DNA from 4 places in the Streptomyces zaehneri genome. Region 2 is predicted to be linked to each of the others. Evidence: riboswitches for the same ligand, from Rfam matches in the RefSeq annotation. Region 2 holds a riboswitch; each other region holds the start of a gene.
What was found. A riboswitch is a leader RNA that binds a small molecule or an ion and turns the genes downstream of it on or off. The one in region 2 is predicted to bind cyclic di-AMP.
Positions count from the first base shown of each region.

Region 1: it holds a riboswitch for cyclic di-AMP, as region 2 does, so the genes downstream of both, QQM72_RS32760 (M23 family metallopeptidase) here and QQM72_RS24620 (M23 family metallopeptidase) in region 2, are expected to answer to the same signal.
Region 3: it holds a riboswitch for cyclic di-AMP, as region 2 does, so the genes downstream of both, QQM72_RS35450 (transglycosylase family protein) here and QQM72_RS24620 (M23 family metallopeptidase) in region 2, are expected to answer to the same signal.
Region 4: it holds a riboswitch for cyclic di-AMP, as region 2 does, so the genes downstream of both, QQM72_RS05965 (M23 family metallopeptidase) here and QQM72_RS24620 (M23 family metallopeptidase) in region 2, are expected to answer to the same signal.

Region 1 covers NZ_JASTTJ010000025.1:26,080-31,516, reverse strand. Annotated here, with positions in the region: gene QQM72_RS32765 (M16 family metallopeptidase) at 1-1,163, shown strand, start outside; cyclic di-AMP (ydaO/yuaA leader) riboswitch at 1,366-1,531, shown strand; gene QQM72_RS32760 (M23 family metallopeptidase) at 1,547-2,290, shown strand; gene QQM72_RS32755 (GntR family transcriptional regulator) at 2,479-3,174, shown strand; gene QQM72_RS32750 (HPr family phosphocarrier protein) at 3,401-3,682, opposite strand; gene QQM72_RS32745 (bifunctional acetate--CoA ligase family protein/GNAT family N-acetyltransferase) at 3,860-5,437, shown strand, end outside.
Region 2 covers NZ_JASTTJ010000015.1:186,455-191,891, reverse strand. Annotated here, with positions in the region: gene trmB (tRNA (guanosine(46)-N7)-methyltransferase TrmB) at 1-75, shown strand, start outside; gene QQM72_RS24630 (PrsW family glutamic-type intramembrane protease) at 168-1,715, shown strand; gene QQM72_RS24625 (aldo/keto reductase) at 1,786-2,730, opposite strand; gene QQM72_RS24620 (M23 family metallopeptidase) at 2,979-4,001, opposite strand; cyclic di-AMP (ydaO/yuaA leader) riboswitch at 4,011-4,177, opposite strand; tRNA gene QQM72_RS24615 (tRNA-Met) at 4,501-4,574, opposite strand; gene QQM72_RS24610 (dihydrofolate reductase family protein) at 4,646-5,437, opposite strand, start outside.
Region 3 covers NZ_JASTTJ010000029.1:94,977-100,413, forward strand. Annotated here, with positions in the region: gene QQM72_RS35440 (FtsB family cell division protein) at 59-535, opposite strand; gene eno (phosphopyruvate hydratase) at 694-1,980, opposite strand; gene QQM72_RS35450 (transglycosylase family protein) at 2,409-3,125, opposite strand; cyclic di-AMP (ydaO/yuaA leader) riboswitch at 3,129-3,315, opposite strand; gene QQM72_RS35455 (transglycosylase family protein) at 3,521-4,546, opposite strand; gene QQM72_RS35460 (cytochrome P450 family protein) at 4,751-5,437, opposite strand, start outside.
Region 4 covers NZ_JASTTJ010000003.1:72,894-78,330, reverse strand. Annotated here, with positions in the region: gene QQM72_RS05970 (rhamnogalacturonan lyase family protein) at 1-1,095, opposite strand, end outside; gene QQM72_RS05965 (M23 family metallopeptidase) at 1,336-2,313, opposite strand; cyclic di-AMP (ydaO/yuaA leader) riboswitch at 2,318-2,477, opposite strand; gene QQM72_RS05960 (alpha-galactosidase) at 2,782-4,857, opposite strand; gene QQM72_RS05955 (tyrosine-protein phosphatase) at 5,081-5,437, shown strand, end outside.

The DNA of each region.
Region 1 (5,437 bases), on a different contig from region 2:
TCTCAGAGGGCACCGACAAGCACTCCGCCGAGGAGTTCGCCGCCGAACTGGAGCGCTGCGGCGCCACTCTGGACGCGCACGCCGATCACCCCGGTGTCCGGCTGAGCCTCGAAGTGCCGGCCTCGCGCCTGGCCAAGGGCGTCGGTCTGCTCGCCGACGCCCTCAGGGCCCCCGCGTTCGCCGACAGCGAGGTCGAGCGCCTCGTCCGCAACCGCCTGGACGAGATCCCGCACGAGCTGGCCAACCCCTCCCGGCGCGCCGCCAAGGAGCTCTCCAAGGAGCTGTTCCCGGCCACCGCGCGGATGTCGCGGCCGCGCCAGGGCACCGCGGAGACGGTCGAGAAGATCGACTCCGCCGCCGTACGCGCCTTCTACGAGAGGCACGTCCGTCCCGCCACGGCCACCGCCGTGGTCGTCGGCGACCTCACCGGTGTCGGCCTGGAGGCGCTTCTCGGCGACACCCTGGGCGCCTGGAAGGGCTCCTCGGCCCAGGCGCGGCCCGTGCCGCCGGTGACCGCCGACGACGCCGGCCGGGTCGTCATCGTGGACCGTCCGGGCGCCGTCCAGACGCAGTTGCTGATCGGCCGGATCGGCGCCGACCGGCACGACCGTGTGTGGCCCGCGCAGGTGCTCGGCACGTACTGCCTCGGTGGCACCCTCACCTCCCGGCTGGACCGTGTCCTGCGCGAGGAGAAGGGCTACACCTACGGGGTCCGCGCGTTCGGACAGGTCCTGCGGTCCGCCCCCGACGGCACGGGGGCCGCGATGCTCGCCATCAGCGGCTCCGTCGACACCCCGAACACCGGCCCCGCCCTGGACGACCTGTGGAAGGTGCTGCGTACCCTCGCCGCCGAGGGGCTGACCGACGCCGAGCGTGACGTCGCCGTGCAGAACCTGGTCGGTGTGGCGCCGCTGAAGTTCGAGACCGCCGCGGCCGTCGCCGGCACGCTGGCGGACCAGGTCGAGCAGCACCTGCCGGACGACTTCCAGGCCACGCTGTACCAGCAGCTCGCCGCGACCGGCACCGTGGAGGCCACCGCGGCGGCCGTGAACGCCTTCCCGGTGGACCGACTGGTGACCGTGCTGGTCGGTGACGCGGCCCAGATCAAGGAGCCGGTCGAGGCCCTCGGCATCGGCGAGGTGAAGGTCGTGTCCGCGGAGTAGGTCCCGGCAACGGCACGCGCTTGTGGGGGCCCTGGTCGGCGAAAGCGTCACCAGGGCTTCCCTATGTCCGAATTGATGCGGAGGTTGCCCGTCTGCCCTGTGGGATGCGCTACAAAAACCGGGATCCGTTTGAGGATTGAAACCCGCGCCGCTTAGCGTCATGCGGGCTGTTCGTCAGGCAGTGCGCCGCAGCCGCGGCACCGGACAGTCATCGCCGAGTCCCCGTACGGCGCGAGCCAGGGGAGCCGGGGACCCATGTGCAGTCCCTGGGGTGAATCGGACGCCCGCGCGTGATCGCGAGGGGGTCCGTAGGAGACCTTCCTGCTCCGAACCCGTCAGCTAACCCGGTAGGCGAGAAGGAAGGAAAGGACACACCCGACTTCATGGCGTTCACCTGCGCGCCCGGCAAGCACCGTCGTCCCGGCCGGATGCAGCGGACCACCGCTCGCGCGGCGGGCGTCGCGGCGCTCACCACCACCGGCGTGATGGCCACCGTCGCCGCCACCCCGGCCCTCGCCGCCGAGCCCAGCCCCGAGCAGACCGGCCTGATCCCCGTCGTCACCGCGTCCGAGGCCGTCGCGGAGCAGGTCGACGACCAGGTCGCCGTGCAGAAGCACGCGGCCTTCGAGGAGGCCGCCCGGCAGGCCGCCGCCAAGAAGGCCGTGGAGGAGCGCGAGGCACGCGTGCGTGCGGCCCGCGAGGCCGAGCGCAAGCGCCTCAACACCTTCGTCTCGCCGATCACCGGCTCCTACGTGTCGACCAGCTACCAGGCCAGCAGCTCCCTGTGGTCCTCCGGCAGCCACACCGGCATCGACTTCCACGCGGCCAGCGGCACCACCGTGCACGCGGTCGGCCTGGGCACCGTCGTCGAGGCCGGCTGGGGCGGGTCGTACGGCAACCAGATCGTCATCAAGATGAACGACGGGACGTACACCCAGTACGGTCACCTGTCGTCCATCGAGGTGTCGGTGGGCCAGCAGGTCACCCCGGGCCAGCGGATCGCCCTGTCCGGCGCCACCGGCAACGTCACCGGCGCGCATCTGCACTTCGAGGCCCGCACCACCGCGGAGTACGGCTCGGACATCGACCCGGTCGCCTACCTCCGCAACCACGGCGTGAACGTCTGACGACCCACGGCGACAGATCGTCTTGCCCCGGCCCTCCCGGCCGGGGCTTTCGCCGTTTTCGAGGCCCCGCTGTCCAAAAAATATCCCTGGATTCCGGCCCGCCATCGGAAATCCCCGCCCATTGCAATAGAGTCACGGAACACACGTCAATCGTCGACGTTTCACGGGGATTAAGGCGGAGGTCCGTCATGCGTATTCCGGCGCACTCGGTGTGCACGGCCATTCGGGACGACATCGTCGCGGGTGTCTACGAGCGCGGCAGCCGCCTCACCGAGGAACTCCTCGCTCGCCGCTACGGCGTTTCCCGCGTGCCCGTCCGGGAGGCGCTGCGCACGCTGGAGGCCGAGGGCTTCGTCGTCACGCGGCGGCACGCGGGCGCGTGCGTCGCGGAGCCGACCGAGCAGGAGGCCGCGGACCTGTTGGAGATGCGCATGCTCCTGGAGCCGCTCGGCGCCTCCCGGGCCGCCCAGCGCCGCACCGAGGCCCATCTGAAGGTGCTGCGCGGCCTCGTCCGGCTGGGCCAGGAGCGGGCCAGGCGGGGCAACAGCGAGGACCTGCGCTCCCTGGGGGGCTGGTTCCACGAGACGCTCGCCCAGTCCTCCGGGAGCCATGCCCTGACGTCGATGCTCACCCAGCTGCGCCACAAGATCGCCTGGATGTACGCGGTGGAGGCCCCGGCCAACCCCGTGGAGTCCTGGGCGGAGCACGGCGCGATCGTGGACGCGGTGGCGCGCGGCGACGGCGAGCGTGCGCGGGCGATCACGGCGCTGCACACCGAGCGCGCGACGGGCGCGCACCGGCTGCGCTTTTCCGGCGGGCCCGAGCGCGCCGACCGTGTGAGGACTTCGCAACCTCCCGTAAACATGACGGGTCTGCGGCATTAACACGAGGGCCGTATACAAAGAGGGGATAATTCGCGGGGGATTATTTCTGCTGCCCGTAGCGGGAAATGCGAAGGGCTCGCCCGATAATTCGGACGAGCCCTTCGTGGTTTAGCGGGACGACACCTTTGAAGTGACGAACGCCATCACCGTCAATTGAGCACCCCCGATGACGCACGACCGCATCCGCGAGTGCGGTGGCGGCTCAGGCGCAAAGGGGGCCACGCGCTCAGACGGTCTCGGGGAGCTCCTCGAGACCCTCGGCGACCAGCTTCGCCAGACGGTCGAGCGCGGCGTCCGCGCCGTCGGCCTCGGAGGCGAGGACGATCTCCTCGCCGCCCTGGGCGCCCAGGCCGAGAACGGCCAGCATGGAGGCCGCGTTGACGGGGTTGCCGTCAGCCTTGGCGATCGTCACCGGGATACCTGCGGCCGTGGCGGCCCGGACGAAGATGGAAGCGGGGCGGGCGTGAAGGCCCTCGGCCCAGCCGACGTTGACGCGGCGCTCAGCCATGTGATGCTGCCCTTCAGTGTTCAGGTTGTCTAGACCAGTGTTCCACACGTGAAGCGTGTGAGGGAGGGGTCGTGCGACCCCTCCCGACGTGGGCGTCGGATCGCGGCCTCGATCCGACGAACGTCCTCCACAGACTGCCTCGCGCCGTTGTCGTACGCGAGCCGTACTCTGGGCCCCATGCAGAGCGCGTCGGACCGGCACGAGTACCCCGCCCACTGGGAGGCCGACGTGGTGCTGCGCGACGGCGGCACCGCGCGCATCCGCCCCATCACCGTCGATGACGCCGAGCGCCTGGTCAGCTTCTACGAGCAGGTTTCGGACGAGTCGAAGTACTACCGGTTCTTCGCGCCCTACCCGCGCCTGTCCGACAAGGACGTCCACCGCTTCACGCACCACGACTTTGTGGACCGGGTGGGACTCGCGGCCACGGTCGGCGGCGAGTTCATCGCCACCGTACGCTATGACCGCATTGGTGCCGACGGCATGGCCGCCTCGGCCCCGGCCGACGAGGCCGAGGTCGCGTTCCTCGTCCAGGACGCCCACCAGGGAAGGGGCGTCGCCTCCGCGCTGCTCGAGCACATCGCGGCCGTGGCGCGCGAGCGGGACATCCGCCGCTTCGCGGCCGAGGTGCTTCCCGCCAACAACAAGATGATCAAGGTGTTCACGGACGCCGGATACACCCAGAGGCGCAGCTTCGAGGACGGCGTCGTGCGCCTGGAGTTCGGCCTCGAACCCACCGAACGCTCCGTCGCCGTGCAGCGCGCGCGGGAACAGCGCGCCGAGGCGCACTCCGTGGGGCGGCTGCTTGCGCCCGGTTCCGTGGCCGTCGTCGGCGCCGGCCGCAGCCCCGGCGGCGTCGGCCGAAGCGTCCTCGGCAACCTCCGCGAGGCGGGCTTCACCGGGCGGCTGTACGCCGTGAACAAGGCCTTCCCCGAGGACCTGAAGGAACTGGACGGGGTGCCCGCCCACCGCTCGGTGCGCGACATAGCGGCGCCCGTCGACCTCGCGGTCGTCGCCGTTCCGGCGGAGCAGGTCCCCGAGGCCGTCACCGAATGCGGCGAGCACGGCGTGCAGGGACTCGTGGTCCTCTCGGCCGGCTACGCCGAGAGCGGCCCCGACGGACGGGAGCGCCAGCGCGAGCTGGTCCGGCACGCGCGCGCGTACGGCATGCGGATCATCGGCCCCAACGCCTTCGGGGTCATCAACACATCCCCCCAGGTGCGGCTGAACGCCTCGCTGGCCCCGGAGATGCCGAGACCCGGCCGCATCGGCCTGTTCGCCCAGTCCGGCGCCATCGGCATCGCCCTGCTGTCCCGCCTCCACCGGCGTGGTGGCGGCGTCACCGGCGTCACCGGCGTATCGACCTTCATCTCCTCCGGCAACCGCGCGGACGTCTCGGGCAACGACGTCCTCCAGTACTGGTACGACGACCCCGACACCGACGTCGCCCTCATGTACCTGGAATCCATCGGCAACCCGCGCAAGTTCACCCGCCTCGCGCGGCGCACGGCGGCGGCCAAGCCCCTGGTCGTCGTCCAGGGCGCCGGTTCCGCCCCGCAGGGGCACGCCGTACGGGCGACCCGGCTGCCCCACGCGACGGTGTCGGCGCTGCTGCGGCAGGCCGGCGTGATCCGTGTGGACACCATCACGGAACTGGTCGACGCGGGCCTGCTGCTCGCCCGTCAGCCGCTGCCTACGGGCCCGCGGGTGGCGATCCTCGGCAACTCCGAGTCGCTGGGCCTGCTGACCTACGAC
Region 2 (5,437 bases):
CTGGACAAGGGTCACGTCGTGAACGATCTGCTCTTCCGTCGCGTACAGCATCGCGTCCGGCCCGGGGATCGCTGACCGCCCAGGGGGCCGATCAACGAGACCGACCAAGGGATCACCGACCGACCTCCCCCTCCACCACAGTCCTCTCCCTCGTTAGGGTCGATGCCGTGGCCATCAGTCCTCCGTTTCCGCCCCGTCCGCCGCACCCCGGCGGCGCACCCGAGGACGCTGTGCTCCGGCACGCTCACTGGTGGCAACACAGGTGGGCGCGGTACGGGGCGCTGATCACCCTGCTCACGCTGTCCGGACTGGTGATCCTCGCGCTGGTGCGCGAACAGACCGGTACGGAAGGGTTCCTGGTCGGGCTCGGGCTCGCCGTGCTGCCCGTGCCGCTGCTGGTCGCCGCCTTCCGGTGGCTGGACCGGGTCGAGCCGGGACCCTGGCGGAACCTGGTCTTCGCCTTCGCCTGGGGCGCATGCGCGGCAGCACTGATAGCCATCATCGCCAACAGCTTCGCGACCAGATGGATAGCCACCGCGACCGCCGACCCGTCCAGCGCGGACACCCTCGGGGCGACCGTCATAGCGCCGATCGTCGAGGAGTCCGCGAAAGCGGCCGCCGTCCTGCTGGTGTTCCTCTTCCGCAGGCGGGACTTCACCGGGATCGTCGACGGCGTGGTCATAGCCGGGGTCACCGCCACCGGCTTCGCCTTCACCGAGAACATCCTCTACCTAGGCACCGCCTTCGGCACCGACCAGCTCACGGGCGACACCGGCATCGCCTCGGTCACCGCCGCGACCTTCTTCGTCCGCGTCATCATGTCGCCGTTCGCGCACCCCCTGTTCACCGTCCTGACCGGCATCGGCTTCGGCGTCGCCGCGCTCTCCGGGGACCGCCAGCACCTGCGGCGCGTGCTGGTCCCGCTGGGCGGGCTGCTCCTCGCGATGGGCATGCACGCCCTGTGGAACGGCTCCTCGTCGTTCGGCGAGTTCGGGTTCTTCGCGGTGTACGCGGCGATCATGGTGCCCGCGTTCGGGCTGCTGACCTGGCTGGTGGTGTGGACGCGGCAACGCGAGCTGCGCACCGTGCGCGAGGAACTGCCCGCCTACGCGGCCGCCGGCTGGCTCACCCCGGCCGAGCCGTTCGCGCTCGGCTCGATGCGGGCCCGGCGACTGGCCCGGGAGTACGCCGGCCGTCACCTCGGCAAACCGGCCGCGCGGGAGGTCGCGCGGTACGAGGCGTACGCGACGTCCCTCGCGTTCCTGCGGCACCGCGGCCGACGGGGGCGGGCCGGCGCGGACTTCCTCGTACGGGAGCGGGAGTTGCTCAACGAACTGTGGCGGCGGACGGACGTCGCCCGGCCCGCGCTGGACCACGCGGCCCGGATGACGGCCCCGCCGGTACGGGTGGCCCCGCCGCCCTGGCCGGTCCAAGGGGTGTACGGGTACGGCCAGGGTCCGGCCCACGGCCAGGGTCACAGCGCCGGATTCGGCCATCCGACCGCGCCTGTGTACGGCAGTCCGACGGCGCCGACGTACGGGAACGGGTACGGGTACGGGTACGGGTACGGGAACGGGTACGGGAACGGGTACGGGAACGGGTACGGGTACGGGTACGGGTACCCCTCGGCACACGTCCACGGACCCGGACACATCCCCGGACCCGGACCCGGGTATCCGGCGGGACCGTATCCCGCTCCCCACTCGCACCGGTAGGCCGGGCCGAGGCCCGGCGCAGGCAGGGTCGAGGCCCGGCGCAGGCAGGGTCGAGGCCCGCGTCAGGTCATCAGGCCGAGGCGCCGGTCAGCCGGGTGATCTCCTGCGCCGTCAGTTCCAGCTGCGCCACCCCCAGCAGCGCCGGCAGCTGCTCGACCGTCCGCGCGGAGGCGATCGGCGCGGCCACCGTGGGCTGCGCGGCGAGCCACGCAAGGGCGACCGTGGGGATCTCGGTGCCGTGGGCCTGGGCGATCTCGTCCAGGGCGGTGAGGACGTTGCGGCCCCGCTCCGTGTCGAGGTGCTTGGCGGCGCCGGCCGCGCGGGCGCTCTGCACGGTCGTACCGGGCCGGTACTTGCCGGTGAGGAAGCCGGCGGCCAGGGCGAAGTACGGGACGGCGGCGATGCCGAAGCGGGCGGCGAGGTCCTGGAGTCCGCCCTCGTAGGTGTCGCGGGAGACCAGGTTGTAGTGGGGCTGGAGGGCGACGTACCGGGCCAGGCCCTCACGGTCGGAGAACTCCAGGGACTCCTGGAGGCGCTCGGGCGTGATGTTGGAGGCGGCGATGTGCCGTACCTTGCCCGCCCGCACCAGCTCGTCGAGCGCGCCTACGATCTCCTCGACGGGCACCTCGGGCTTGTCGAAGTGCGTGTAGTAGAGGTCGATGTGGTCGGTGCCCAGACGGCGGAGCGAAGCGTCGGCGGCGGCCTTGATGTTGTCGGCGGACAGGCCGGGGAACTCGGGGTGCTGACTCACCTTGGTGGCGATCACGACGTCGTCGCGGTTGCCCCGGGCCTGCACCCACCTGCCGATGATGGTCTCGGACTCACCACCGCTGTTGCCCTCGATCCACGCCGTGTAGGAGTCGGCGGTGTCGATGAAGTTGCCGCCCGCGGCCGCGTAGGCGTCGAGTACGGCGAAGGAGGCCGTCTCGTCGGCGGTCCAGCCGAAGACGTTGCCGCCGAGGGAGAGCGGGAAGACCTCGAGGTCGGAGGAGCCGAGCTTGCGAAGTGAAGTCATGCTTCGTGTCAACGGGCGGCACCGGCCCGCCCATTCCGGGCGTGACGCGAAGAACATGTGAACAGCACGTATGACCGGCCCTGTGGCCGGTACCTGTGACCGGCAAAGACCGGCAGCCCCGACGCGGAGGGCGTCAAGGCTGGCGGGTGGATCAGGGGTGACCGGACGAACCCGCTCAGGCACCCGGAGGTCCGAGGGAACGGCTCAGGGGTCCTGGCGGGACGGCTCGGGGTCCCCGGAGGGACGACTCAGGGGTTGAGGCCCTTGTCGCGCAGCCAGGCCGCCGGGTCGATGCCTTCGGCGCTGCCGCCCGGGTGGACCTCGAGGTGGAGGTGGGCCCCGGTGACGTTCCCGGTCGCGCCCACCCGGCCGATCACATCACCGGTGGCGACCTTCTGGCCGACACTGACACTGATCGACGACTGGTGGCAGAACCACAGCTCGGTGCCGTCGTCCAGGGTCAGGATGGTGCGGTAGCCGTAGGAACCGGCCCAGCCGGCCTCGGTGATGGTGCCGCTGTGGACGGCCTTGATGAGCGTGCCCGTCGGCGCGGCGAAGTCGAGACCCGTGTGGTAGCCGGAGGACCAGAGCGAACCGGCCTGACCGAAGGTCGAGGTGATGGTGTACGAGGAGGTCGGCAGCGTGTACTGCTTGGCCAGCTCGGCCAGGCGCGCGGCCTCGGCCTTCGCGGCTGCCTCCTCGGCGGCCTTCTTCTTCGCGGCGGCGGCCTTGGCCTCCGCCTCCTTCTCGGCCTTGGCGGCGGCGTCGGACTCGGCCTTGGCCGCTGCGGCGAGGGCCTTGACCTCGACCTGGGACTGCTGCGACTCGGCCTGCGCCATGATCCGGCTGCGCAGCGCCTCGCCGGCGTCGGCGGCGCTCTCCTCGGTGTCCACGGCGGCTTCGGAGCCGAAGCTGGCGAGGGCCGGCGCGGCTTCCGGGGCGGGCTCGTCGTCGGAGATGAGCGAGCCCACGTTGGGCAGGTCCGGCATCGAGATGGAGACCGGGGCCTTGCCGGTGTTGGCGCTGGCCATGCCACCCGCGCTGACGGCGGCTATGACGCCGACGCCGAGAACGGTGGAGCTGCGGGCGAATCCGCCGCCGCGCTGCTTGGCGACGCGGTGCTTGCCGCGTACCGGGCGAGTGGACTCCGCGGTGGGGTTCCACTCCTCCCAAGGTCCCTCGTCGGTGCGGTAGCCGCCGTAGCCGAAGGTCTCGGTGGACCGCTGGCTGGGCGCGTAAGGGGCCTCGGGGGCAGGCGGGTTGGACGCCACGCGGGCGCACTCCTTTCCTTCCGTCGCCTACCGGGTTAGCTGACGGGTTCGGAGCGGGAAGGTCTCCTACGCGCGTATACGTGTCGTGGACTCTGCGAGTTCACGACGGCTTCCGCGTGATTCACCCCATGGTGGTGGTTCCCCGGTTCCCTTGCGGGATTCGGCACGTGCCGCACGGAGCCGACTCTGGTGCCGGCTGGGACGACCGCGCTGCGTTATCGAACGTTAATAGACCCGGGGGTGGGTTTCCAAGCCGTTCCTCTTGATCAACAACATTTCCGGCCTGGACTTTTGGGCTACCAGCGGTGAAAAACGGGCGAGTTGACCACGCCTCGACATGCCCCGGAAACGCTTCATCAGTCATGGGATTCTTGATGGTGACTCAGTCGTTATGCGCAGGGCGGTCGACCGGTCACCAAGAGTGAGGGAAACGGTCGAAGCCGTCGACGAAAACACCGAAGGCCGGAACCCTTTCGGATTCCGGCCTTCGGTTCATCAGTAGCGGGGACAGGATTTGAACCTGCGACCTCTGGGTTATGAGCCCAGCGAGCTACCGAGCTGCTCCACCCCGCGGCGATGAACACAACTGTACGGCATCAGAGGGACAGAAAGCACATCGCTTGATCCACGGGGCCCCAGCGGCCTCAGAGGAGGTGGCGGTTCGGCTCCTTCGCCCGCTCCTCGTACTCCGGGAGCACGAGGACGTCGACGCCCTGGGCCGTCAGCAGGCCGGTTCCGTCCGCCTCCGTGACGAAGGTGTCCGGCTCGCGCCAGGCCGTGACCACCCTGCGCACCCCCGCGTCGAGGATCAGGCGGGCGCAGGGGGCCGGGCGGGAGGAGCGGCGGGCGCACGGTTCGAGACTGCTGTAGACGGTGGCGGTGGGCAGCCGGGGGTCGGCCGGGTCGAGCTTCGCGAGGGCGGCCTCCTCGGCGTGCACGACCGGGTCGCCGGCCTCGCGGGAGTGGCCGCGCGCCAGCTCCGTGCCGTCGGCGGCCACGATCACCGCGCCGACGCTGAAGGCGGTCTTCGACGGCGGGCAGTCGGCGGCGAGGGCGCAGGCGAGGGCCAGCCAGTGCCGGTCGGCCGCGGCGGGCAGCGGTCCGGCGCCGGGGGCGGTGGGCTCGTAGCGGTTCAGGACGACGTCCTCGATGCGCCGGGTCTCCACCAGGCGCAGGCGTCCGCCCTGGTAGCCGCCCGGCCCGAACAGGCGGGGCGCGGCCGGGTCGCCCACGAAGAGCGGGGCGAGGACGAGCTGGAGTTCGTCGGCGAGGCCCTGCCGGAGCAGCTGGGTGTGGATCGTTCCGCCGCCCTCGACCATGAGGCGCCGTACGCCGCGCACGTCGTGGAGGTGTTCGAGGAGGCGGCGCCAGTCCAGCTCGGGGCCGAGCGGGACGGCGTCCGCGGCGATGCCCAGCGCGTGGACCCGCTCGGCGCC
Region 3 (5,437 bases), on a different contig from region 2:
GCTCTGGCTGCCGGCTCTGGCTGCGGGTTCTGGCTGCCGGTTCTGGCTGCGGGTCGGTTCACTGGTCGGAGGCGTCGGACTTGTCGACGCCGTCCCAGACGTTCGAGTACCAGGGGCGGTCGGCCGCCCCGAGGTCGGTGCGGGACTGCCTGGCCGCCTCCGGGTCGATCACGACGAACCCGGTCTCCCCCGGCAGCACGTAGTGCAGCCGCTCCCGGATCTGCTGCTCGGCGTAGGCGTCGTCCTGCCAGCGCGCCTTGAGGTCGCGCAGCTGCTCGACGCGTTCGCCGGCCTGCCGCTTCTCGCGCTCCAGATCGGCGATCTCGGCGCGCTGGGAGACGTACTGCCGCATCGGGTAGGCCAGGGCCACGATCAGCGTGCACAGGACGAGCGCGAGGAGCGCGGCACGGCCGGTGAGCCGGGAGCGGCGGGCCTGGCGCTTGGTCTGGGAACGGTAGACCCGGGCCGCGGTCTGCTCGCCGAGCAGCTTGATCCTGGTCGCGGTGGAGAAACGGTCCCGGTCCTTCACGGCCACTGCTTCCCGCCTCCCGTCTCACACGTGCGTACGTCCCCGCACACGGTACGGGACCGGTACGGGGACGTACGTACGACTGGCGGAGCCTTGACCCGGTTAGGGTCGGCGGCTCAGCCCTTGCTGTGCCCGAGGTCCGCGGAGCGGACGCGCGGGAGGGTTCAGCCCTTGAAGCGCGGGAAGGCGCTGCGGCCGGCGTACACCGCGGCGTCGTCGAGGATCTCCTCGATGCGCAGCAGCTGGTTGTACTTGGCGACGCGGTCCGAGCGGGCCGGGGCGCCGGTCTTGATCTGACCGCAGTTCACCGCGACCGCGAGGTCGGCGATGGTGACGTCCTCGGTCTCGCCGGAGCGGTGGGACATCATGCACTTGAAGCCGTTGCGCTGGGCCATCTCGACGGCGTCGAGGGTCTCGGTCAGCGAACCGATCTGGTTGACCTTGACGAGCAGGGCGTTGGCGGAGCCCTCCTCGATGCCGCGGGCCAGACGCTCGGGGTTGGTGACGAAGAGGTCGTCGCCGACGATCTGGACCTTGTCGCCCAGCTTGTCGGTGATGACCTTCCAGCCGGCCCAGTCGTCCTCGTACAGCGGGTCCTCGATGGACACGAGCGGGTACGCGGAGACGAGCTCCTCGTAGTACTCGGTCATCTCGGCGGCCGAGCGGGACTTGCCCTCGAACTCGTACTTGCCGTCCTTGTAGAACTCGGACGCGGCGACGTCGAGCGCGAGCGCGATCTGCTCGCCGGGGACGTAACCGGCCTGCTTGATGGCCTCGATGATGAGGTCGAGCGCGGCGCGGTTGGACTCCAGGTTCGGGGCGAAGCCGCCCTCGTCGCCGAGGCCGGTGGACAGGCCCTTGGTCTTCAGCACCTTCTTGAGGGTGTGGTAGACCTCGGCACCCCAGCGCAGGGCCTCGGAGAAGGACTCCGCGCCGATCGGGGCGATCATGAACTCCTGGATGTCCACGTTGGAGTCGGCGTGCGAGCCGCCGTTCAGGATGTTCATCATCGGCACCGGCAGCAGGTGCGCGTTGGGGCCGCCCAGGTAGCGGAACAGCGGCAGGTCGCTGGCCTCGGAGGCGGCGTGCGCGACGGCGAGCGAGACGCCGAGGATGGCGTTGGCGCCGAGCGAGCCCTTGTTGTCGGTGGCGTCCAGGTCGAACATGGCCTGGTCGATCAGGCGCTGCTCGGTGGCGTCGTAGCCGACGAGCTCCGGGCCGATCTGCTCGATGACGGCGAGGACGGCCTTCTCGACACCCTTGCCGAGGTAGCGGTTGGGGTCACCGTCGCGGAGCTCGATGGCCTCGAAGGCACCGGTGGAGGCGCCGGACGGAACGGCGGCACGACCCGTGCTGCCGTCGTCGAGGCCGACCTCGACCTCGACCGTGGGGTTGCCTCGGGAGTCCAGGATTTCCCGGGCTACGACGACGTCGATGGACGGCACGAGCATCTCCTTCTTGGGATGTGACGCTGGTTGTGCGGGGCCCGGGGGCCTTGATGAGCCCTTGCTGAGCCTTGCGACTAGAGCCTAACCGCCCCGGGACCGTCGGCAGCCGACCGACCGTCCCGTGGACAGACAGACGGTACCTATTGTTTCCGCCCGGAACAAAGGGAGTGGCCGAGAAAAGCCGACAGGAGGTGACGAACGGGCAAAGAGAAACCCCGCTCCGGTGCGTACGGGGGAACACGCACCGGAGCGGGGGGCCCGTGGGGACGGGGGGTGACCCTCACGAGGTCTTCAGTGTGCCGACCTCGCATATGAGGGCGCTGTGGCTTCTCTGGGGGCCAGGTGTCACTTCACGTGAGGTGACACCCCCAGGCGCCGCGACACCCCAGATGCGGTGTCACTTCAGGCGCCGTGACGCCTCGGGCGCGGTGTCACTTCAGGTGCAGCTGCTGGCCCGGGTAGATCAGGTCGGCCTCGACGACGATGTCCTTGTTCAGCTCGAACAGCTTCGCCCAGCCGCCCTTGACCTTGTGCTTCTCGGCGATGGAGCTGAGGGTGTCGCCCTTGACGACCTTGTACTCGCCGTCGCCCTTCTTGACCTTCTTGCCGGTCGGGGTGGTGACCGTCTTGGAGGCGGCCGGGCGGTCGGTCGAGCGGGAGGCGCTCTGCTCCTCGGTCGAGCGGCTGCTGGTGCTGCCGCTGTTCGACGAGCCGGCGGAGCCGGAGGAGCTGGACGAGCCGGAGCTCGAGGAGCCGGCGCTCGAGCCGTTGTAGGCGGCGCCGGACAGGCCGGTGCCGCAGACCGGCCAGGCACCCTTGCCCTGGCCCGCGAGGACCTTCTCGCCGATGGCTATCTGCTGGGACTTGGAGGCCTGGTCGGCGGTGGAGGCGTAGGCGGTGCCGCCGTACGCGGCCCAGGTGGACGCCGAGAACTGCAGACCGCCGTAGTAGCCGTTGCCGGTGTTGATGGACCAGTTGCCGCCGGCCTCGCACTGGGCGACCGCGTCCCACTCGGAGGCGGTGGCGGCGGAGGCGTTGCCGGCCGCCATCAGCGGGGCGGCGATGGCGACGCCGGTGACGCCGGCGAGCGTGGCGACGCGGGTCGCCTTGGAGGGACGGCGGTGCTTGCCCTTGGCGGAAAACAGCATGGTGGATCCCCTCACCGACGCCTGCGAGGTGAGCTGTCGGGTTCGGGCCGTGTGAGTTGCCCGGCCACTTCCTCGCCCGTCGGAGCGCTGCTCCGTGGGAGGTGTGGCTTCACCCCGAGCCGTTCCGGTCAACCGACCGGCGCGGCACTTACCTTGGGTCCCCCGCTCCTGCCTACGGCGCTTGACGCGACGACTGTTCCCGGGTCGTCGCTGGCAGGATTCGGCGTTGCGACGGCCGGGGCCCGGGTTGCCGAGCGGCCTCGACCGTAGACACGCGATCGGCGGAATTTCAAAGACGATCAGGGCTTCTGAGACTCATCCCACACTTTCACCAAACCGGACATTCGGCGCGAAGCGTGACGCGAACTGCCACTGTTTTTCTTGGGCTTTGCGCCCTATTCCACCCCTGTGTCGAGGGTCTGACCGGCGGCGATGTTGCTCGGGTCGACACCGATGAGGTCCCGGTTCTCGGCATAGAGGGCGCGCCATCCGCCGTCGAGGCCAAGGGAGTCGGCGATGGACGCGAGGGAGTCGCCCTCCTGGACGACATAGGTCGCCGCGGCGTGCCGGCCGGCGGAGGCGGTGGTGGTGCCGTCCAGGCCGTCGTCGGTCGCGCTCTTGGTCGTGGCCTCGTCGGCGGTGGCGCCGCGGTGCTTGCCCGAGCCGAGGGAGCCGGTGTCGACGAGGCTCCAAGAACCTTCGTCCTGGACGTATTTGTCCGAGTCGTCCGCGCCCGGGGTCGCCGTGGACGAGTCGTCGCCCGTCGAGCCGTCGCTCCGGCCGCCGGAACCACCGGAGGTACCGGAGTCACCCGTGGCGGCGGAGGAAGGGGACGAAGGGGAGGAAGCGGATGCCGAAGGCGAACTGGATGAATCAGCGGACGAGTCGGACGATCCGGTCGAGGAGTTCTCGTCGGCCGTGGAGCCCGAGGCGCCCGAGGATCCGGACAATCCCCTGGACAGGTCGGACAATCCGGAAGAACCAGACGAGTCTGACGAGTCGGAAGAATCGTCCGCCACGCCGGTGTCCACGTTCAGCGCGCCGTTCTCCTGGGTGAGCCCGGAGGTCAGCCCGCAGGTGCCCCACGCGCCGATCCCCTCGGCCGCGAGCACCTTCTGCGCGACGGCGATCTGCTGGCTGCGGCTGGCCAGGTCGGGGCTGGTGGCGTAGTCGAGGCCGCCGTGCGCCTCCCAGTCCTTCTGGGTGAGGCTCAGGCCGCCGTACTCGCCGCCGCCCTCGTCGGCGCTCCACGAGCCGCCGGTCTCGCACTGCGCCACCTTGTCCCACACCGTGCCGTCCGCCGCACTCGCGCCGGAGGCGGCGAGCAGCGGGATGGCGATGGCGGAGCCCGTCACTCCGGCCGCGACAAGGAGGGCCGGGGCCTGGCGGGGGCGACGGTGACGACCGTTCCCGGAGAGCATGCGAGGGGCCTTTCTCTGGACAGCACTGACCGGCGCGGCAGGTGGAACCGATGCGTCGCGCTGACGAGAGAACGTATCGGCAGACGATCACTTGTCACAAGTTAATGCCGCGCAGATCACGTGAAGATCACAGACTTGAGTGTTGGTCACCTTTGCTCCGCCGAACGGTCACACTCCGGCTGACATCCGGTCAGATGCGGATCCTCATGAACCGGAATGCACCGGAGTGAACTCGACCGGCAAAGTCCGCAGTCCGCGCATGATGAGCCCGCCGCGCCACCTCAACTCGGCCGGATCCGCGGCCAGTCGGAGATCGGGCAGCCGGGTGAGCAGGGTGGCCAGCGCGGTCTGGCCCTCCAGCCGGGCCAGCGGCGCTCCCAGGCAGTAGTGGATGCCGTGGCCGTAGCCGAGGTGCTGGTTGTCACGGCGGGACAGGTCGAGGGTGTCGGGGTCCGAGAAACGCGCCGGGTCACGGTCGGCGGCCGCCAGCACCACGAGCACGGGGTCGCCCGGCGCGATGTCCTGCCCGCCGATGCGCAGCGGCTCGGTCGCGAACCGCCAGGTGGCGAGTTCCACGGGGCCGTCGTAGCGCAGGAGTTCCTCGACGCCCGTTTCGAGGAGGCCGTGCTCGCCGTCGTCCTCGGTGAGCGACCGCTGGAGGCGTGCGCGCTGCTCGGGGTGGGTGAGGAGGGCGTAGGTGCCGTTGCCGATGAGATTGACGGTCGTCTCGAAGCCGGCGAACAGCAGGATGAAGGCCATGGCGGCGGCCTCGTTCTCGGTGAGGTGCTCACCGTGGTCCGAGGCGCGGATGAGACCCGAGATGAGGTCCTCGCCGGGAGCCGGGTCGGCGGGAAGCTCCGCGCGCTTGCGGTGGATCAGCTCCAGCAGATA
Region 4 (5,437 bases), on a different contig from region 2:
GTCGACGTCGACGGTGCGGATCTGGTGGAAGCTGGTCGCGCCGGTCGCCGGGTCCACCACGTACTTCCAACGGCGTTCGAGATCTGTGCCGTTGAAGTCCCAGGTCTGGAAAAGGACCCGGAACGAGCCGCGCTTGGCTCCGACCCGGGTGACCAGCTTGGTGACCAGGCTGGGGTGTTCGCCGTCGAGGTAGGCGATGCCGAAGTGGCCGCCGGAGGGGCCGTCGGCCACGAAGTCGTCGGGGACGGGCTGACGGGTCCGCTCGGCGCCGGTCGCTCCGTCGATCACCGACACGAACTGGTTCGCGGGCGAGGCGGCGGTGACCTGTGCGCCGTCGGCGAAGGTGGTCCCGGCGGCGGTGTGCGCCAGCACCTCGGCGCGGCCGTCGGCGTCGAGGTCGTAGACGGTGACGTTGTCGTCGTTGCGATAGCCGCCGATCGCGGTGGACCCGCTGATCGCGGCGGGCGCCGGGTCGTTGGCGCCGTTCCCGCCGACCTGGGTGTACGAGCCGGGTCCGAGGTCGACCCGCCACAGGCGCTCGCCGGTGAGCGTGTAGGCCTCCAGCAGATCGGGCCTGTCGCGGGTCCCGGACAGCCGGCTGACGACCAGCTCGTAGCGCCCGTCGCCGTCGAGGTCACCCGGCCAGGCATGCTGCACGGTGTAGCCGTCGGCACCGGCCAGCGGGATCTCGGCGTAGCCGTCGGTGAAGCGCAGAGCCGCCGCACTCGGCTTCTGCACCCGCCCGTCGACGACGGCGCGGACGGTGTACGTGCCCGCCCCCGGACTGTCGTCCTGATAGGTCGTCGACTTGCGCAGCGGCTCCCGGTTGAGCCGGCGTCCGTTCTTGTAGACGTTGAAGGCGATGGCGTTCGCGTGCCGCGCGTACTCGGTGCCGAGCAGCCGCCAGCTGAGGAAGGTCCCCTCGCCGGACGGGGTGGCGACCAGGCCGCGGTCGAGGTTCTCGACGATCCGGCGCGGGACCCCGGTGGCGTGCCCGGCGGGCGCGGAGACGAGTCCGGCCAGCAGGGTGACGGCGGTGACGGCGGCCGCGGCCGCGGCGCCCTTGATGAAGATGCGTCGGTCGACGCCGGACACAGGACCTCCGAAGAGCGATAGAAAGCGCTTGCTCGCTGACGGGGATCACTGTGTCCCCACTCTGTCCCGCCTGTCGACGGGGCAAGAAGGGCTGCCACAAGAACGCAACAGAACGATCATGAACGCGCAAAGTCCGACACCGGCCCTCCCCTCCCCCGGACACACCGAAGGCCGGACCCGGGGATCGGGGTCCGGCCTTCGGCCGCGTGTCAGGCGGGAGGTCGTCGCGGTCGGCGGGGGTCAGCCGACGGAGACGCCGTGCGCGCGGAGGTAGGCGATCGGGTCGACGTCCGAGCCGTAGTCCGGCGTGGTGCGGATCTCGAAGTGCAGGTGCGGGCCGGTCACGTTGCCGGTGGCGCCGGAGAGGCCGAGCTGCTGGCCCGCGGTCACGGTCTGGCCGGCCGAGACGGAGAGCTGGGACAGGTGGGCGTACTGGGCGTAGTAGCCGTCGGCGAGCCTGATGACGACCTGGTTGCCGTACGCGCCGCCCCAGCCCGCGGAGACGACGGTGCCCGCGCCCACGGCCTTGAGGGAGGTGCCGGTCGGGACGACGAAGTCGGTGCCGGTGTGGTAGCCGCTGGACCACATGCTGCCGGCCGTGTGGTAGGCGGTGCCGACGACGGCGCCCGCCACCGGCAGCGTGTAACCGCCGGAGGTACCGGTGCCGCTGTCGGCGGCCTGGGTGACCGCCTTCGAGGAGGACGAACCGGATGAAGAAGACGAAGACGACGAGGACGAGGACGAGGACGACGAGGACGACGACTTGGTCCCGGACGCCTTCGGCTTCGAAGCGGAGGACGAGGAGGAACCGGACGACGAACCGGTGCTCGCGGCCTTCTTGCCGATCGAGAGCTTCAGGCCGGGGTGGATCAGCGACGGGTCGCCGCCGACGGCCTGACGGTTGTCCTGGTACAGCTTCTGCCAGCCGCCGCTGACGTTCTGCTCGTCGGCGATCTTCGACAGATAGTCGCCGGACCGCACGGTGTAGGACTTGGCCGTCGTGGCGGTGGCCGACTTCCGCGCCACCGGCACGGACTGCACGGCCTTTTCCGGAACGGCCTGGGAGGCCGACTGCGCGACGGACTGCGCGGGGGCCGCGTGCGCGCCGGCGGCACCTATGAGCGGAAGGGCGAGCGCGGCGCCGCCCGTTCCGGCGACGGCTATGGAACGAGTGAAGCGCTGGGTCTTCGGACGGCGGTGCTTACCCTTCGCGGGCATGGCGAATTCCTCTCCGGCGCCTGCGAGGTCAGCTGTCGGGTGCGGACTGGAGATGCCCGGCCGCGCCGAGGCGCGGCTTTACCCCAAAGCCTGTTCCGGAGACCGGAACAGGCGGTTGTACCTGTGGGTCCCCCGCTCCTGCCAGATACGGGTGGGTGTGCGGACTCCGGGCGGTGGCAGGATTCGGCGTCCGTCCGGATTGGTGTGGAACGTAAGCGACCGGGACGCACAGGGACAAGCAGCGGTTGCGCCGCTCACGCCTTTCTCTTGATCCGCTGTGAGAATTCCCGGTCACACTCCGTGAGACAAGGGGGCCATCCACCGCCAAGCACCCTGGAAAGGCATGCGAATTACGTGAACATGACGGGCGACATACGGTCACGGATATGACGCTGCTCACGTGACAGCTCTCCAGGTTCCTTAATTCCAGAGCTAGTTGGAATTAAGGAACCAATTCGGACAGAAACCTCAGATGCGACGCAGCCGGATAACCGTCGCATCAAGGTCGCCCCGCAGTCCGGTGCGCAGCCCGTGATGGAGCAGCACCGCTCCCCGGTGGACTTCGCCCGTTTCGCGGCATTCGTACGATGCCGCCGGGTCGAGTCCGCGCAGCCGCAGCGCCGGAACGGGCTCGCCGAACCGCTGCGCCTGGAGCCAGGCGAGGACGACACTCTCGTCACCGCGCACGTACTGGACCGCGCTCAGGCCGCCCGCCGGGGGCCGCAGCCGGTACAGGTCGCCCTGTTGCACGAGCGGCCGGATCTCCTTGTAGAGGTCCACCCATCGGCGCGCCTCGGTGAGCTCCTCCTCGCTCCACCGCGAGAGGTCCCCGCCGACGCCGAGCACGCCGGCCATGGCGCTGACGAAGCGGAAGCGCAACGAGCTGACCCGGCCGTTGAGCTGGGCGTTGGGACTGTCGGTGACCCATGCCGCCATGACCCGAGCGGGGTGGATCTGGCTGAAGCCGTGCTGGATGTCGAGCCGGTCGAGCGGATCGGTGTTGTCGGAGGTCCACACCTGGTCGGTGCGGCTCATGATCCCGAGGTCGATGCGCCCGCCGCCGCCGGAGCAGGACTCGAAGGCGACCTGGGGGTGGGCCTCCCGCAGCCGGTCCAGGAGCGCGTACAGGGCCCGTACGTGGTCGACCCAGAGGCGCTGCGGGTAGGGGTCGTCCGGCCAGCCGGCGTCGGTGAAGCAGCGGTTGAAGTCCCACTTCACATAGTCGACGGGCGCGCTGGACAGGAGCGCGTGGAGCTGCTCCCAGAGGTACTCCTGGACGTCCTCGCGCGCGAGGTTCAGCACGAGCTGATTGCGGAACTCCGTCCGCTTTCGTCCGGATTGGAACTGCACCCAGTCGGGATGCGCCCGGTACAGCTCGCTGTCCGGGTTGACCATCTCGGGCTCGACCCAGATGCCGAACTGCATGCCGAGGCCGTGCACCTGGTCGGCGAGGGGCTTCAGCCCGTTCGGGAAGCGGTCGGGGTTGGGCCGCCAGTCGCCGAGCCCGGCGTGGTCGCCGGTGCGCGCACCGAACCAGCCGTCGTCGACGACGAAGAGTTCCACGCCGATCGCGGCGGCCCGCCGGGCGAGGGTGCCCTGCTGCTCCTCGGAGATGTCGAAGTAGGTGGCCTCCCAGGAGTTGAACAGCACCGGCCGGTCCTGTTCGGCGTCCGGGACGACGTGCGCGCGCTGGTAGGCGTGCCAGGTGCGGCTCGCCCCGCCGAAGCCGGCGTCGCTCCACAGGCCGGCGAAGACCGGTGTGGTGAAGGACTCCCCCGCGGCCAGCCGCAGCAGCCCCGAGTCGTCGTACCCGACGCCCCCGGTGATCTGCACGCGCGCGTCCGGGAGTTGGGCGACGGCGATCCGCCAGGTGCCCGACCAGCCGAGCGCACAGCCGTAGACCTCGCCGCGCTCCTCGGTCGCGTCGGTGTCCAGGGCGACCCAGGGCAGGTGCTGGTGCCCGGTGTGGCCGCGGCGGCTGCCGATGACCTGCTCGCCGTAGGTGAGCGGAGACCGGGTGAGCCGGGACTCGGCGGCCCAGCGGCCGTGCAGCTGCGACAGCCGCCAGTCGTCGCGCTCGGGCAGGGTCCAGGTGGCGGAGTCGGCGCGCAGCAGCTCCAGCGGCCCCTCGCCGTCGTTGCGCAGGGTCGTCCAGCGCTCGACGACATCGCCGCGCATCCGGTAGTGCAGGGTGACGGCGAGCCCCCCGTCCCGGAACCGCAGCCGCAGCCCGTCGTCGTCGGCCTCGAAGTCCTCGTAGGACCACTCGGTGCCGCGCCGCTCGTCGGTGCGCACCGACAGGGCCGGCCGGACGAAGCGGGGGCCGCCCTCGACCGGGTACTCCTCCCGGCCGTCGAGCGGGGACTCGAAGGACGCCCCCCGCTCCGACGCCGGGAGGGCGGCGAGCGCCTCGGCGTCCGCGAGCGCGATGCCCGGACCCCAGTGCAGGTGGACCAGCTCGTCGGCCCCGGTCAGGTGGAGGGCATAGCTGCTCGTCGGCCCCGAAAGGAGCCAGGTACGGCCATTGTCGGCGATCTCGGGCATCAAACCCCCACTAATTCGAACAGGTGCGATCAAGCGCCAACATCATCGAATGCCGTCGGCCTGCCGGGCAACTTTCCGTGGACAACTCTTCACCTGGGCGGACGAGCGGAGTGCCGCCCTGTGGACAACCCGTTGCCCGGGGAACCCATGTCGTATCGTCGGGGAAGCGTCCCGTCGGCCACCACGAGCCGCGCCGACGGAGACCGACAGGGAGGAAGCCCCCGTGACGCAGCAGATCCCGTCGACCGAGCCCGAGCTGGCCGGTGTGCGCAACTTCCGGGACGTGGGCGGTCTGCCGACCGTCGACGGCCGGCGGGTGCGGCACGGCGTGCTGTTCCGCAGCGGCCACCTCGCGCACGCGACCGACGAGGACGCCGCGTTCCTCTCCGGCCTGGGCCTGCACACGATCTTCGACTTCCGCAACGCCGCGGACCAGAAGCTGGAGGGCCCGGACGTCGAGCTCCCGGGCGTGCGCAACGTGAACCTGCCCCTGTCGGACCCGGCGGACGGCTCCGAGTTCTGGAAGATGGTCCGCGACGGCGAGATCGAACAGCTGCGCGGGATCCTCGGCGACGGCAAG